DNA from 2 places in the Marinomonas sp. AWM4_232 genome. Region 2 is predicted to be linked to the other one. Evidence: predicted binding sites of a transcription regulator. Region 2 holds the regulator's gene; the other holds the start of a gene.
The links. The regulator LexA, encoded in region 2, represses DNA repair genes until DNA is damaged. The targets are predictions, from matches to a motif close to TACTGTNTANNTANACAGTA.
Positions count from the first base shown of each region.

Region 1: the regulator LexA is predicted to act here: its motif matches at 5,370-5,389, upstream of dinB (DNA polymerase IV).

Region 1 is NZ_JBSWTA010000001.1:3,769,742-3,777,060, forward strand. It holds gene ggt (gamma-glutamyltransferase) at 1-1,750, opposite strand, end outside; gene ACXAC1_RS17855 (LysR family transcriptional regulator) at 1,918-2,796, opposite strand; gene ACXAC1_RS17860 (MATE family efflux transporter) at 2,900-4,270, shown strand; gene dinB (DNA polymerase IV) at 4,274-5,359, opposite strand; gene ACXAC1_RS17870 (VOC family protein) at 5,508-5,933, opposite strand; gene ACXAC1_RS17875 (LysR family transcriptional regulator ArgP) at 5,976-6,875, opposite strand; gene ACXAC1_RS17880 (LysE/ArgO family amino acid transporter) at 6,993-7,319, shown strand, end outside.
Region 2 is NZ_JBSWTA010000001.1:3,583,852-3,591,170, reverse strand. It holds gene topA (type I DNA topoisomerase) at 1-1,051, shown strand, start outside; gene ACXAC1_RS16995 (DUF6586 family protein) at 1,048-1,518, shown strand; gene ACXAC1_RS16990 (hypothetical protein) at 1,521-1,787, shown strand; gene lexA (transcriptional repressor LexA) at 1,870-2,496, opposite strand; gene dinG (ATP-dependent DNA helicase DinG) at 2,567-4,690, shown strand; gene ACXAC1_RS16975 (DEAD/DEAH box helicase) at 4,779-6,110, shown strand; gene ACXAC1_RS16970 (protein adenylyltransferase SelO) at 6,120-7,319, shown strand, end outside.

The DNA of each region.
Region 1 (7,319 bases), 190 kb from region 2:
AATCTCCCATCACAATACCTTCACGACGAGGGTCAGCACCGCCATAAAGTTTGCCGTTCTCAATCACTATGCCTTGTAAACCGGAGTTTAGATCTTTCACCGACACGTTAAAGCCCATAGATTCAAGTTCAGGTGCAAGAGATTCTGCTGAAGTCCCCTTTTCAATATCATAGGTGCCAAAGCGGTTTAGCATGTTTGGCATCGATATTGCTGATTGCATATCCATACCCCACTCTAGGTGTGCGATCAAAGCTTTGGACACGTAACCAATGATCCGAGAGCCACCTGGTGAGCCCACCACCATGTAGGGTTTGTCATCCTTCAACACGATGGTTGGGGCCATGGAAGATCTAGGACGCTTCCCTGGCTCTAGGCGGTTAGCAATCGGATAACCTTCACTGTAAGACGCAAATGAGAAGTCTGTTAGTTCATTGTTTAACAAGAAGCCATTGCTCATTACTCGTGAACCGAAGCCATTTTCAATCGTAGTCGTGATCGATAAGGCATTCCCATCCGCATCGACGATGGAAATATGACTGGTACTTGGAAACTCGATAGATTGGTCATCCGCTTGAGCCACGGCTTTCTGCCAACGAGGTTCACCTGCCGCTACCGAAGACAATGCTTTTCCTGGAGTAATTAATTGGGCTCTTGCGGCTAAATAACTTTTGTCTAACAAGCCTTCGGGCATCGGTACGAAATCTGTATCAGCCATGTATCGGCCACGGTCAGCAAACGCTAAACGCGAAGCGTCCCCGATAATTTGCCATGCCTGAGCAGATTCAGGCCCCATAGAAGCCAAATCAAAGTGTTGTGTGATGCCTAAAATCTGACCAACGGTTAGAGCACCCGAACTTGGTGGCCCCATACCGCAAATATCAAATGCTTCGTAAGGTAGACAGGTCGCCGGTCGCTCTTTTACTTTGTAAGTTTGAAAATCGGCTAAGGAAAGCACACCAGGATTATCTGAGATAGAACGGACGGTATTTACGATATCTTCCGCGATTTGACCTTGATAAAAGCCTTCTGCACCCGCCGCTGCAATACGATTAAGTGTATTAGCGTATTTTGGATTCTTTAAAAGCGTTCCTTCTGCTAAAGGTTGGCCACTTTTATCTAGGAAGTACTCAGCCGTTTCAGGAAACTTAGCTAGAGATTCACGAGTTTGAGAAATCGCACCTGCCAAACGCGGGGATACTTCAAAGCCATCTGTTGCAAGCTTAATGGCAGGTTCGAACAATGAGTTCCAAGGCAGCTTACCATGAACATCATGCAGTTTTTGCATCAGCGCTACCGTTCCAGGCGTACCAACTGAACGTCCTCCGATGACCGCATCATAGAACTTATAAGTACTGCCGTCTTCGTGTTGAAACAGCTCTGGCGTTGCTTCTAACGGGGCTGTTTCTCGAGCATCGAAAGTTGTTAATTTTTCCTTAGCGGCATCATAGTACACGGCAAACGCACCACCACCGATTCCTGATGATTGTGGCTCTACAAGCCCCAAAACAGCTTGAACAGCAACATACGCATCCATAGCAGAACCACCATTCTTAAGCACAGCATAGCCTGCTTCCACGGCTTTAGGGTTAGCGGCGGCCACCATAAAATTGTGTGCCTCAACTAACTTTTTCTGCTCAATGGCTCCGGCGGCCTCAGGTGAAAAAGCATCTGCTGCTTGTCCTGCAGCCATTAGACCAGAGCTACTCAACAAAGAAACTGAAAGGGCCAGCGTTTTGATTGCAAATCGCATTGATACATTCCTTATATTATTTTCGTTTAGCAGAAAGACTAACGCCTCTCTAAAACCATCTTATGGAATCCAACCAAGCAATAGAAGAACTTAAACCGAAAAACTGTGGCCCTTTGTTTGAGCCCTGTCTTTAATGTTACTAACAGGATATTAGACCTCAGTTGAGATCAATGGTTAAACAGCTGTTCTAGCTGTCGAAGTAACCACTGTCCGGCTTCACCAAAATGCTGATCCCGTCGTTTTATCACGCCCACTTCGACTAGCGTGGACTGCGGGATGTTTTGCGTGGACAAGCTAATTAGTGAATCGCGATACCAAGGGGAAAGCGCTATGTGTTCTGGTACCAGCGCCCACCCGAGCCCCATGGCCACCATTTCAGAGATTTGATAATAACTGTCAATGTGCCAGTAGTTAGACGTCAGCGGTGCCGCTCGGTTTTCTCCTAATCGGTCACAAATCACCAACTGGCGAAAAGCTTGTAGCTGGGACAAATTAGGTTCATCGGTGCTGCAAAGCGGATGATCTTTGGCAGCAATCAGGGTTTGTTTAAAATGCCCAACAGAGTGAAATTCAATGTCATCGTCTAGCTGACTCGATCGGAACAACACCCCCATAGTGGCTCTACCGGATAGCACCGCGGCGGCAATATCATTTCTAGAGCCATGTGTGAGAGTTAGCTTTAAATTTGGAAATTGCTCAGCCAATCGCGCAAAAATGGTTTGAAAGCCAACGAGTGGGACCGCCTCATCTCCTGCAATAACCAGCTCAATATCTTGACCTGCTACGGCAGCCATGACTCTCGCATTTAGTCTATCTCGCTGAGCCAATACAAACCGAGCCTCAGTTAGCATTTCTTGGCCAAAGGGTGTTAATGTCGGCGTATGCAAAGAACGGTCAAATAGTTCGGCCCCAAGATCTAACTCTAAATCAGCGATCGCAGTACTCACTCGGGATTGAGCTTTACCAAGCTTACGTGCAGCCGCTGAGAAAGAGCCTTCTGTTGCGGCCATTTCAAAGATCTTTAATTGATCAATTGTCCAATTCAAACTCTTACTCCTGCGCCAATCCATCTCTTTTTAAGATGAACACTAACTTTGGTTCATCTTATTTTCATTTAATAATATATGGATATCAACTTCAGGTGACATCATGGAACACGCATCTATTTCCATCACAGGCTCTGTTCAGCGAACTTTTTGGCGGTTTGCCATCCCATCGGTGGCGGGCATGCTGGTCAATGGACTTTATCAAGTCATTGATGGCTTGTTTGTTGGACACTATGTCGGAGCAAATGGACTTGCAGCCATGAACTTAGCTTGGCCAATCCTTGGTCTAATCATTGGCTTTGGGATTTTAGTGGGCATGGGGGGTGGTGCCATCATGTCTCAACAACGTGGCGCAGGTGATAAAACAAAAGCGTCCATTAGTCTAACTGCTTCTTTATGGCTGATTCTATTACTTTCCATCGTCTCCAGTGGCTACTTAGCATTGAGTGGTAGCCATCTACTTTCCTTACAAGGCGCTGAAGCAACGGCTTATCAATGGGCGCTTGATTACATCAGTGTTTTTCAATGGGGAGCAATCATGACGATTGCATCAGGTGCTTTGCCCATGCTGGTTCGCAATGATGATCGCCCTAACCTAGCTACGTTATTGTTAGGCATAGGTGCAGTGCTCAATATCGTTTTAGATTATTTAATGCTCGGCCATTGGAATTTAGGTTTAAAAGGTGCGGCGATAGCTACGGTAATCTCTCAAGCCACTGTTGCTATGTTTGCTTTGCTTTATTTTTGTTCAAACAAAGCCAGCATTCGCTTAGCTCTGGAATTTATTAACCTCAAACAACTTATGCAGGTACTAAAAACAGGCAGCTCTGGACTGGTGATGTTTTTATACTTTAGTTTTATTGTTGCTGCCCACAATACCTTATTACTTAAATACGGCTCCGTTGAGTATGTGAGTGCCTTCGCGATTATTAATTACATTGCCCTGCTCTATTACTTGATTGCAGAGGGGTTAGCGAATGGTATTCAGCCTCTTGTCAGCTATTACTATGGGGCAAAGCAGCCTAAGCACATAAAGACAACCATGATATTGGCTTTAAAAATCGTCTTAGGCCTTGGCTTATGCACCACGCTGATCGCTAACGTTCTTTCAGAACAATTAATCGGATTATTTACTACTGAGCAAACTGGACTGGTTCAAATTACAGTTGAAGGCATGCGACTGCATTTGTTTGCTTTATGCTTGGATGGTTTTTTATTTGTCGCATCGGTGTATTTCTTATCAGTTGGACAAAACCGTGAAGCCATGCTTGTCGCACTGGGTAATATCGTGATTCAAATTCCATTCCTGTTGTCCTTTCCTACAGTGCTGGGGACACAAGGAATATGGCTGGCGCTGCCACTATCCAACGTCGTGCTTAGTATTATTGTCGCACCGATATTGATACGGTCTTTAAGTCACCGTACGGAGCCAGTCGTCGAAATGAAAACCAAACAGGAACTGCCCTTCTTTTAAGCATCATGACTCAGCAAAGTCCAAGGGAAGCTGTCGCGCTTCTTCTTCGGACTTTAGCATAACACTTAAACCTAAAAGGCGAATTTCACGTCCATTCTGGCGCTTTAGAACCTGTTCTAATAAATCTCTGAAGTAATCAAGATCCAACTTCTGGTGAACATGCTCAATAGTTGTAAGCTGGAAATCCGCAAACTTTACTTTGATACCCTGCTTAGTAATGCTTTTATCTTTAGAATGACGTCCAAGGCGCTGCTGTAACTCAGGGTATAAGCGCTGCTCGATCACCTGCCAACACTCATCATAACTTGAGATATTAGTGGCAAAGGTTCTTTCAACGCCAACTGATTTGCGTTGACGATGAGGTGTGACTTCTCGCGGATCAATCCCATGACTTCTATTCCAAAGAGAATCACCTAATCGCCCAAAGCGCCTTACGAGCGCTAAGTAATCGGCATTACGAATATCGGAACAGACATAAAACCCAGCATTATTAAGCTTCTCAAGGCTGACTTTACCGACACCTGGGATTTTGCCAAGTGGCAACTGGTCAATCACAGATTGCACTTGATTAGGCGTAATCACAAATTGCCCATCCGGTTTATTCATATCAGAGGCAATTTTGGCCAAGAATTTGATCGGAGCAACGCCCGCTGAGGCAGTCAGATTTAATTCTGTTCGGATCTCATCTCGTATGGCCTCAGCAATAAGGGTCGCTGAACCATGGTGCTGCTGACAGTTTGTGACATCTAGATAGGCTTCGTCCAAAGATAACGGCTCAATCAGATCTGTATAGCGAGCAAAAATCGCCCGAATCTTGGCTGAGGTCTCTTTGTAAACCTGCATCCTACCTGGGATCACGGTTAACTGTGGACACAGCTTCTTGGCAATCGCCGTCGACATAGCCGAACGAACACCGTATTTACGTGCTTCGTAGTTGCAAGTACTGATAACCCCACGCTGCCTTTCATTCCCCCCAACCGCCAACGGAATATTGCAATACTGAGGGAAATCACGCATTTCTACCGACGCAAAGAAGGCATCCATATCAATATGGATAATCTTTTTTTGGTAGTTAGAAGGGTTCTGCATGGAGATAATATACTGTTTAAATAAACAGTATTAAGACATATCTCATCGTGGGCTGTCCAGCAGAACTTTTGATTTAAATTTCAGCTTCTTGGGCACAAAAAACGCACATTGAGATTGCTCAAGGTGCGTTTTCTTTATCAACTAACCACTATTTAGCAAATAATTGTCCCATATCTTTAAAGGCTTTGAACTCTAACGCGTTGCCACATGGGTCGAGCAAGAACATGGTCGCTTGTTCACCAACTTGGCCTTTAAAACGGATGTAGGGCTCGATCACAAACTTCGTATCGAATGATTTTAAGCGCTCGGCTAAATCTTCCCATTGTTGCCATTCCAGCACGACACCAAAATGCGGGACTGGCACATCATGACCATCCACTGGGTTGGTCGTAGCATTTTCTTGAGAAGGTGTTTTTGGGTGACTGTGAATCACTAGTTGATGGCCGAAAAAGTTAAAATCGACCCAAGCTTCCGCTGAACGCCCTTCCTCAAGACCAAAGACATCGCGGTAAAAAGCGCGGGCTAAAGGTACATCGTAAACAGGGATGGCTAGGTGAAATGGTTGTAGGCTCATTTTGGCTTCCTTTTGTTGGCTAGCTAACATTACAGTAAGGTTTTATTCCACAAAAGCCAATTTCGCCTGTGCTTGATTGATGAAAACTTTGGTTAAGTTTTGCAGTGTGGTTGAGCGGATAGAGGCATGTTGCCAGTAAAGTGGTACATCGACTGTGACTCTAGGATGGATCAAAACTACTTTGCCATCGGCTAGCGCCTGCTGAATCATACATTCAGGCACCATGCACCAACCAAGATGCAGTGCTGCGGCTTCAACAAAGCCTGTTGAGGTGGGAATATAGTGCGTTGGTGGGTACAAATCATGACCCACTACCTGCTGAATAAAGCGATTTTGTAGCTCATCCTTGCGGCTAAACACTAACATTGGCGCCTTGGTTAAACTCTCAAGGTTTAAGCCTTCGGCAAAGAAACGCTGCTTAAATTCCGGCGATGCAATGGCGTGATAACGCATAGTGCCTAGCGCATGGATATCACAGCCTTGGATGGCTTTGGTTTCAGATGTCACAGCACCTACTGTACTGCCGTTTCGCAATAAGCTAAGTGAGTGGTCTTGATCATCTACGATGACATCAAATAAGTAACCAAACTCCTGATTTAAGGTGGCCAATGCTGGCAATACCCAGGTTTCTAACGAATCATCATTGACTGCGATGGCCAGTCGTCGATTCACAGCGTTGGGCTGCTCAAGCTGAAAGTCTTCGTAAGCTTCTGCTTCTAATGCCAACATGGGCTTCACTTTTCGCAGTAATTTCTCCCCTGCTTCTGTCGGCCGACAAGGTAATTGTCGAACGATGAGAACCTGCCCTAAACGGTCTTCTAATGCTTTGACCCGTTGTGAAATAGCCGATGGCGTCACCGATAAACGTTGCGCTGCCCCATCAAAACTCGCTTCTTCAATCACTGCTGCGAACGCCGCTAATTGGGGGTGTATCAAGCTCATATGAATAGCCTTTAGATTAGAGTTTCTTAACTATACATAGAATTATTAATTTTACTAACTTTCAGTTTTCTCAGATCATGGGCCTATTCAATATCTAACCATTCACTGGATTATTAAATGTTACTGACAGCTTTAATTGCAGGTTTTACCACAGGCGCGGGACTGATCATCGCCATCGGCTCACAAAATGCTTTTGTTCTTAGGCAAGGCTTGATGCGCAACCACATTGGCATCATTGTCGCGATTACCTCTCTAAGTGATATTTTGTTGATTACACTGGGCGTTGCGGGCATCGGGTTACTGGTTAAAGAATGGCCTGAACTCATGCAAGTGCTGCAATTTGGCGGGGCCGCATTCCTTGCATTTTATGGGTTACAAGCCGCTAAACGTGCTTGGTCGGGTGCTGGCGCTCTCAATACAGACGACACGACCAACCATAATTCT
Region 2 (7,319 bases):
TTTTTATGCTGAGAAAATGGGCGACATTGTGACCGATCGATTGGTGGCAAGCTTTGACGATCTAATGAACTACAGCTTCACTGCACAAATGGAAGAGAAGTTGGATGACATCGCGGAAGGCGAAAAAGATTGGATTCAAGTTTTAAACGACTTCTACCAAGATTTTAGTCAAACACTCAATCAAGCGGAAGCAGAAGAAGGTGGTATGGCTCCAAACGAACCTACGCCGACCGATATTCCGTGTCCGACATGTGGTCGCCCAATGCAAATCCGTACCGCTAGTACGGGGGTTTTCTTGTCATGTTCTGGTTACGCACTGCCACCAAAAGAGCGCTGTAAAGCAACCATAAACTTGGTCAGTGGCGATGAAGCAGTTGCAGTAGATGATGAAGAAGGCGAATCTAAAGCACTGATCAACAAGCGTCGTTGTGATATCTGTGGCTCAGCAATGGACAGCTACTTGGTTGATGAGCATCGTAAGCTTCATGTGTGTGGTAACAATCCATCATGTACAGGTTACGAAGTAGAGCAAGGTACCTTCAAGTTGAAAGGCTATGACGGACCAGTTATTGAGTGTGACAAATGTGGTTCTGAAATGCAGCTTAAGACTGGTCGTTTTGGTAAGTACTTCGGTTGTACCAATGAAGAATGTAAAAACACTCGTAAGCTTTTGAAAAATGGCGAAGTGGCTCCACCAAAAATGGACCCAGTACCAATGCCTGATTTGCCATGTCAAAAGGTAGAAGATCACTATGTTTTGCGTGATGGTGCGACCGGCTTATTCTTAGCTGCGAGTCAATTCCCGCGTAAGCGTGAGACTCGACCGCCATTGGTAAAAGAGTTGAAGCCGTACATGGAACAAATTGATCCTAAATACCACTACTTCGATAAAGCCCCTTTGCAAGACGAAGAGGGTAACCCGACCGTTATTCGCTTTAGTCGTAAAACTAAAGAGCAATACATTATGACTGAAGTAGAAGGAAAGCCTACTGGCTGGAAGGCTTTCTATGAAGGTGGTAAATGGAAAATCGAACATGGTAAGAAGAAATGAGCGGTTCAAGCTTAGCAAGCGTAACCAACCAGCGCCTAGACGCTGCTAGAAGACTGCTTCAGCAAGCAACAGAAATGGATAACGATTGGATGACTCAAAGCCTTGAGTCATCTGCATTGTTCCAGTTAAGATGCGGGCTGAATGGACTGCTGCAAGAGGTGAAAACCTCTTACAGCCTACCTGCTGCTCTCGATTTAGACTCGTTGCTTCAAGCCGCGAATGCGAAAGGCATCAGTGTTCCTGTGCTGAATGAGTTGGCACTATTGAAAAACAATGGTCAATCTTGGTTGAGCCAATTGCATGTTGCCTTCCAAGCCGCCTTAGATTGCCAAGTGGCTAATCAGTCCTATGGAGCAGGAGTGGAATTGATTGGCCGCGGCTCTGACGCTGGTACATCTACGAAATACATTTTGAGCTCTTTAACAGAGTTAGTCTTACGCTATCGCGAAGACGCGGCCGAATATTAGTGATGAAAGATACCTACTTAGAAATTGTCGAATTGGAAAATGGTGAGATTGTCTTACGCCCAGCAGGGGAGGATGACGATAAAACTCCTATTGCAACACTCACGATTTCCGATGATACGAAAGACTTCCTGAAAGATCGTTATTTTGAGCTTGCCAAGTGCATGTTCCATGCGGGCATCGACTTCGTTTATTCAGAAGATTTCGGTGGCATGGATTCGTCTGAAGGCGATGTGCACGATGAAGAGTTTATGCCGCGGATTTTGCATTAAATAAACCGTTTCGAATCATGGTCAATGCCATAAAAAAGCCTCTATCACTAGAGGCTTTTCAGGAATTGATTATAGGAATTGATTAATGGCCTCGTCGGATTACGCCCACCGAGAGCCCTTCAATGGCAAAGTCTTCGCTTTCCAGATCTACGATAATGTCATTAAATTCTTCGTTTTCCGGGATTAAGCGTACTTCACGACCTTTTTGCTCAAATCGCTTCACGGTTACTTCATCACCGATGCGGGCCACCACGATCTGACCATTGCGCACCGTGTGAGTTTTATGGACAGCTATCAGGTCACCATCTAGAATGCCTGCGTCTTTCATACTCATGCCGTTAACAGACAGTAAGTAGTCAGCTTTTGGTGAGAACATTTCTGCGGCGATAGGGATTCTGGCATCGATGTTCTCTTGTGCCAAAATTGGATAGCCTGCTGCGACTCGTCCAACAATTGGTAAAGTGCCAGCTTCATCGTTCGCACTTACGGGTGCTTCTTGCTCTACAAGGCGAATGCCACGAGAAGCGCCAGAAAGCATTTCGATTGCGCCTTTTTTGCTAAGCGCTTTTAAATGTTCTTCTGCTGCGTTTGGGGAGCGAAAGCCTAAACGCGCCGCAATTTCAGCACGAGTAGGTGGGAAGCCTGTTTCGTTAATAAATTCGCGAATTGTTTCTAGTACGTCAGACTGTCTTTTTGTTAATTTAATCATACGGCATCTGTTTGTTTATACAGTTACTGTTATTATATACAGCTATCAATCAATTGCTCAACTATATTCCATGCTTTCAGACTCGATAAAAGAAAATATTCAAACGGCCTATCGCGCTTACCTTGAAGCCAAAGGCCATAAAGCACGTGTTGGTCAGCGTCATATGATTGCTACGATTGCACGAACGCTTGGTAATATACGACAAGGTTCAGAAGGCGAAAGGCTTGGTGAGAAGCATGTTGCCGTGGTTGAGGCTGGAACAGGTACTGGCAAAACACTTTCTTACTGTTTATCTGCCATCCCCATTGCGAAAGCCAAAGGGCTTAAATTAATCATATCAACAGCCACTGTTGCGCTGCAGGAGCAGATTCTCCATAAAGAGCTGCCAAGCCTGCTGGAATACACCGATTACACGTTTCGCTATACCTTGGCCAAAGGTCGTGGTCGCTATCTTTGCTTAAATAATTTAGAGAGCTTTCTAAGTGCGGAAGATCAAGCCACAGAAGATATGTTTGCAGGCCTGTTTGAGCAACACTTAACACCTGATGATGTAAATACCGTTTTGTATCAGGAAATGGACGACTCACTTCGTGATGGCAAGTGGGATGGCGATAAAGATAATTGGGAAGGCATTATTCGTGAGCAGGATTGGCGACGTTTAACCACCGATCATCAGCAGTGCACGAACCGCAATTGTGCGAATTTTTCAGCTTGCCCATTTTTTAAAGCCAGAGCTGAGTTAGAGACGGCCGATGTTATCGTGGCTAACCACGACTTGGTATTAGCAGACTTATCATTAGGTGGCGGTGCGATCTTATCCGATCCCAAAGAAACTATTTATGTGTTTGATGAAGGGCATCACCTACCAGACAAGGCAATCGGTCATTTCCGTCATGAGGTCCGTCTACAGCAAAGCATTAGTTGGCTTAAGCAGCTAGACAAGAACTTAATCAACCTACGTCAAGAGCTGACCGATGAGGTCAGTTTAACGGGGCAAATCCTTCTAAAATTGCCACAGCAGATACAAAGCACGATCAATTTTATTCAATATGCACAGCAAGGGCTCGCTCCATTTATTCAGAATTTAGGTTTAGATGAAGACTCGCGACAGCATCGCTTTGAGTTTGGTGTGATTCCTGATGAGTTAAGGCAGCTTGCTTACAGCTTATCTACTTCCTATCAAAAGCTGTTTAACCAGATAGAGAACATTCAGGACGAATGTAAAAAGGTGAAGCAAAACGAAGGGATGGGATTAACCGAAGAAACCGCAGAGAACTGGCTACCGATCCTTGGTGTCATCCTTGGTCGCTTAGAAGCTTGTGTGGAACTATGGAAGCTTTACGCTGCGCTGGACGATCAAAACTATCCCCCAAACGCTCGCTGGTTATTGGTGGTTGGGCAAGGGCTTGAACAGGACATAGAGCTAGGCGGATCACCGATCTTGGCTGCTCATACGCTGAGAATGCAACTGTGGGATAAGTGTTTTGGTGCTGTGGTGACATCAGCCACACTGACTGCGTTAAACGAATTTCATCGCTTTAACATGCGCTCCGGCGTACCAAGAGAAAGTGAATACCTAAGAGTCGTCAGTCCCTTTGATTTCCAGAACAAGGGCACGTTAGTTGTTCCGAATATGACGTCTGAGCCCAATCATGCAGAAGCACATACAAAAGAGCTCATCACATACTTGAACGACAACGTCGATACATCGCTTGGCTCGTTGGTGTTGTTTTCCTCACGACGCCAAATGGAAGAAGTGGCTGCTGGCCTAAAAGATAACCTCAAAGACATCCTACTGATTCAGGGAGAGCAATCGAAGCGCATTATTTTGGAAAGCCACAAAGATGCCATAGATGGCGATAAAGGCAGTTTGCTATTTGGCTTGGCAAGTTTTGCGGAAGGTGTCGATTTGCCTGGTAAATATCTGACAAGAGTGTACATCGCCAAAATCCCATTTGCGGTTCCAGATGATCCGGTTGAAGCCACATTAGCAGAATGGATTCAGCGACGCGGAGGCAATCCGTTTATGGAAATTACGATTCCGGATGCCTCGTTACGACTTGTTCAAGCAACCGGCCGTTTACTGAGAAGTGAAACCGACAGTGGCGAAATTCATATTCTGGATAAGCGCTTACATACGAAGCGCTACGGTAGACAATTAATCAACAGCTTGCCGCCTTACAAACAGATTTAACCAAACTAAAGGTGATAAAGGGCTACCATTTAGGTACACTTCACGCCTGAGTAATTACATTCATTCAAAAGAGATTAAAGACTCTCACATGGAAAAACAGCAAGAAGCAGCGCGCCCTGCATCAAAGGGACCAAAGCGCCAACGTAGACCCCGTCGTAAACACAACAAAAGCAGTGCTAACGCTACGGGAACTAGTACTCCAACTGCTGAAAAAACGTCTAATGGAGAACTTTGGTCAATTAAAGACTTTAAGGTTGCTGAAGTTGAAGGCAAAGTACGTTTTCATGATATGAACCTTCCGGATCGTGTAATGAAAGCCATTCAAACCATGGGGTTTGAATACTGCAGTGAGATTCAAGCTGCGACATTACCTGCCACACTTCAAGGTTATGATCTGATTGGTCAAGCTCAAACAGGTACCGGTAAGACAGCCGCGTTCTTAATCGCGATGATCAGTGACTTCTTAGATTACCCAGTTGAAGGTGAACGTGCCAACAACTTCCCACGTGGTCTAATCATTGCTCCAACTCGTGAGCTTGCTTTGCAAATCGCTGACGAGGCAGAGAAGCTAACCAAGTACACCAATCTAAATGTTGTGTCATTGGTTGGAGGCATGAATTATGACAAACAGCGTCAGCAACTTGAGACAGAGTTTGTTGATTTAATCGTTGCTACACCAGGGCGTTTACTTGACTTTGCACGTAGCAAGAAAGTCATGTTGAACAAAGTAGAATGTGTGGTGCTAGACGAAGCCGACCGTATGCTGTCAATGGGCTTTATCCCAGACGTGAAAAGCATTATTCGTATGACGCCTCATAAAGAGCGCCGTCAAACGATGCTGTTTAGTGCAACGTTCCCGAAAGATATTCAGGCATTGGCTCGTCAGTGGACATTCCACCCAAAAGAAGTGTCTGTTGTTCCTAAAGAAACAACGAATAAAAACATCGATCAAGTCATTTACACGGTTTCTAATAATCAAAAATGGCCAATCTTGAAAAAGCTAATCGAAGAGAATGGTAGTCAACGCACCATTATTTTTGCGAACCGCCGTGATGAGACCCGTGATCTCCACGAGAAATTGAAGAAGGCTAACATCAACTGTGCCATGCTATCAGGTGAGGTTTCACAAGATAAACGCGTTAAAACCCTTGCTAAATTCAAAGACGGAAGCATTCAGGTATTGGTTGCGACAGATGTGGCTGGTCGTGGTATTCACGTCGATAACATCGAGCTAGTCGTTAACTATGCATTACCTGATGACCCTGAAGATTATGTGCACCGTATCGGCCGTACTGGTCGTGGTGGCGAACAAGGTAAATCTGTTAGCTTTGCAACAGAAGATGACTCTTTCATGATCCCTGAAATTGAAGCGACCATCGGTACGTCTATTCGTTGCGAATACGTTCGAGATCAGGACTAGAAATAGTTTATGCGTTTGCAGCATCGTTTTGCTCAATTAGGCAATGAATTTAGTGCTCATACCTATGTACAACCGTTGCAAGAGCAACGGTTGGTTGAGATAAACAAACTTCATGCTCAACATTTAGCAATTGATGTGACTGATGCGCAGACGCTTTCGATCTTATCTGGCGAAACCACTTTATCCGATAGCCTTAGTATGGTGTATGCTGGCCATCAATTTGGTGGTTTTACACCACAGCTAGGAGATGGACGAGGTGTTTTACTGGGTGAAGTCATCGCTCAGGATGGTTCCTACCATGATCTTCACGTAAAAGGTTCTGGGCAAACGCCATTCAGCAGGCAAGGAGACGGTAGAGCCGTACTTCGGTCATCTATCCGCGAATACTTGGCCAGTGAAGCCATGGCGGCTCTTGGCATTCCGACATCCAGAGCATTAGCTTTGTATGATAGCCAACAAGCCGTCTATCGTGAGCATCCCGAAATCGGCGCTATGCTCATTCGTACGGCTCAAACACACATCCGCTTCGGGCATTTCGAATACTTTTTTGCTCATAAAAAGACCACAGAGCTACAGCGTCTCATCGACTTTACTCTAGAAAATCATTTCCCCCATTGCCTCAACACTGAACAACCAATAAAAGCCATGCTTATTGAAGTGGTTCAGAGGACTGCTCGCATGATCGCCAAGTGGCAAGCGGTTGGTTTCCAGCATGGGGTAATGAATACCGATAATTTCTCTATTTTAGGTGAAACTATCGATTACGGTCCGTTTGGTTTTATGGAAGATTTCAATGAACGCTGGATTAGTAATCACTCCGATCAAGACGGTCGATATGCTTTTCATCGTCAACCCGGTATAGGGCTTTGGAATCTAAACTGCTTAATGCACGCTTTCTCAGGCCATTTTACTCGTGACGATCTGATTGAGGTGTTAAAGCATTACGAGCCCTGCCTACAAGAACATTACGATACCTTGATGGCACAAAAACTTGGTATCAAAGTAGATGAAAGTCTCGAACCTTTACTAGAAAAGTTATTCGCTCTACTGCGCCGTGAAAAGCTCGATTACTCATTGTTTTTTAGATCTTTGTCGCATCTAACACCTAACAGTCCAGAAAAAATCTTAGATGAGGTGATCGATAGGGAAGCAATGTCTCAATGGCTTGACTACTATTGGTCCGTGCGCAATAAATCACAAGTGGCTAAT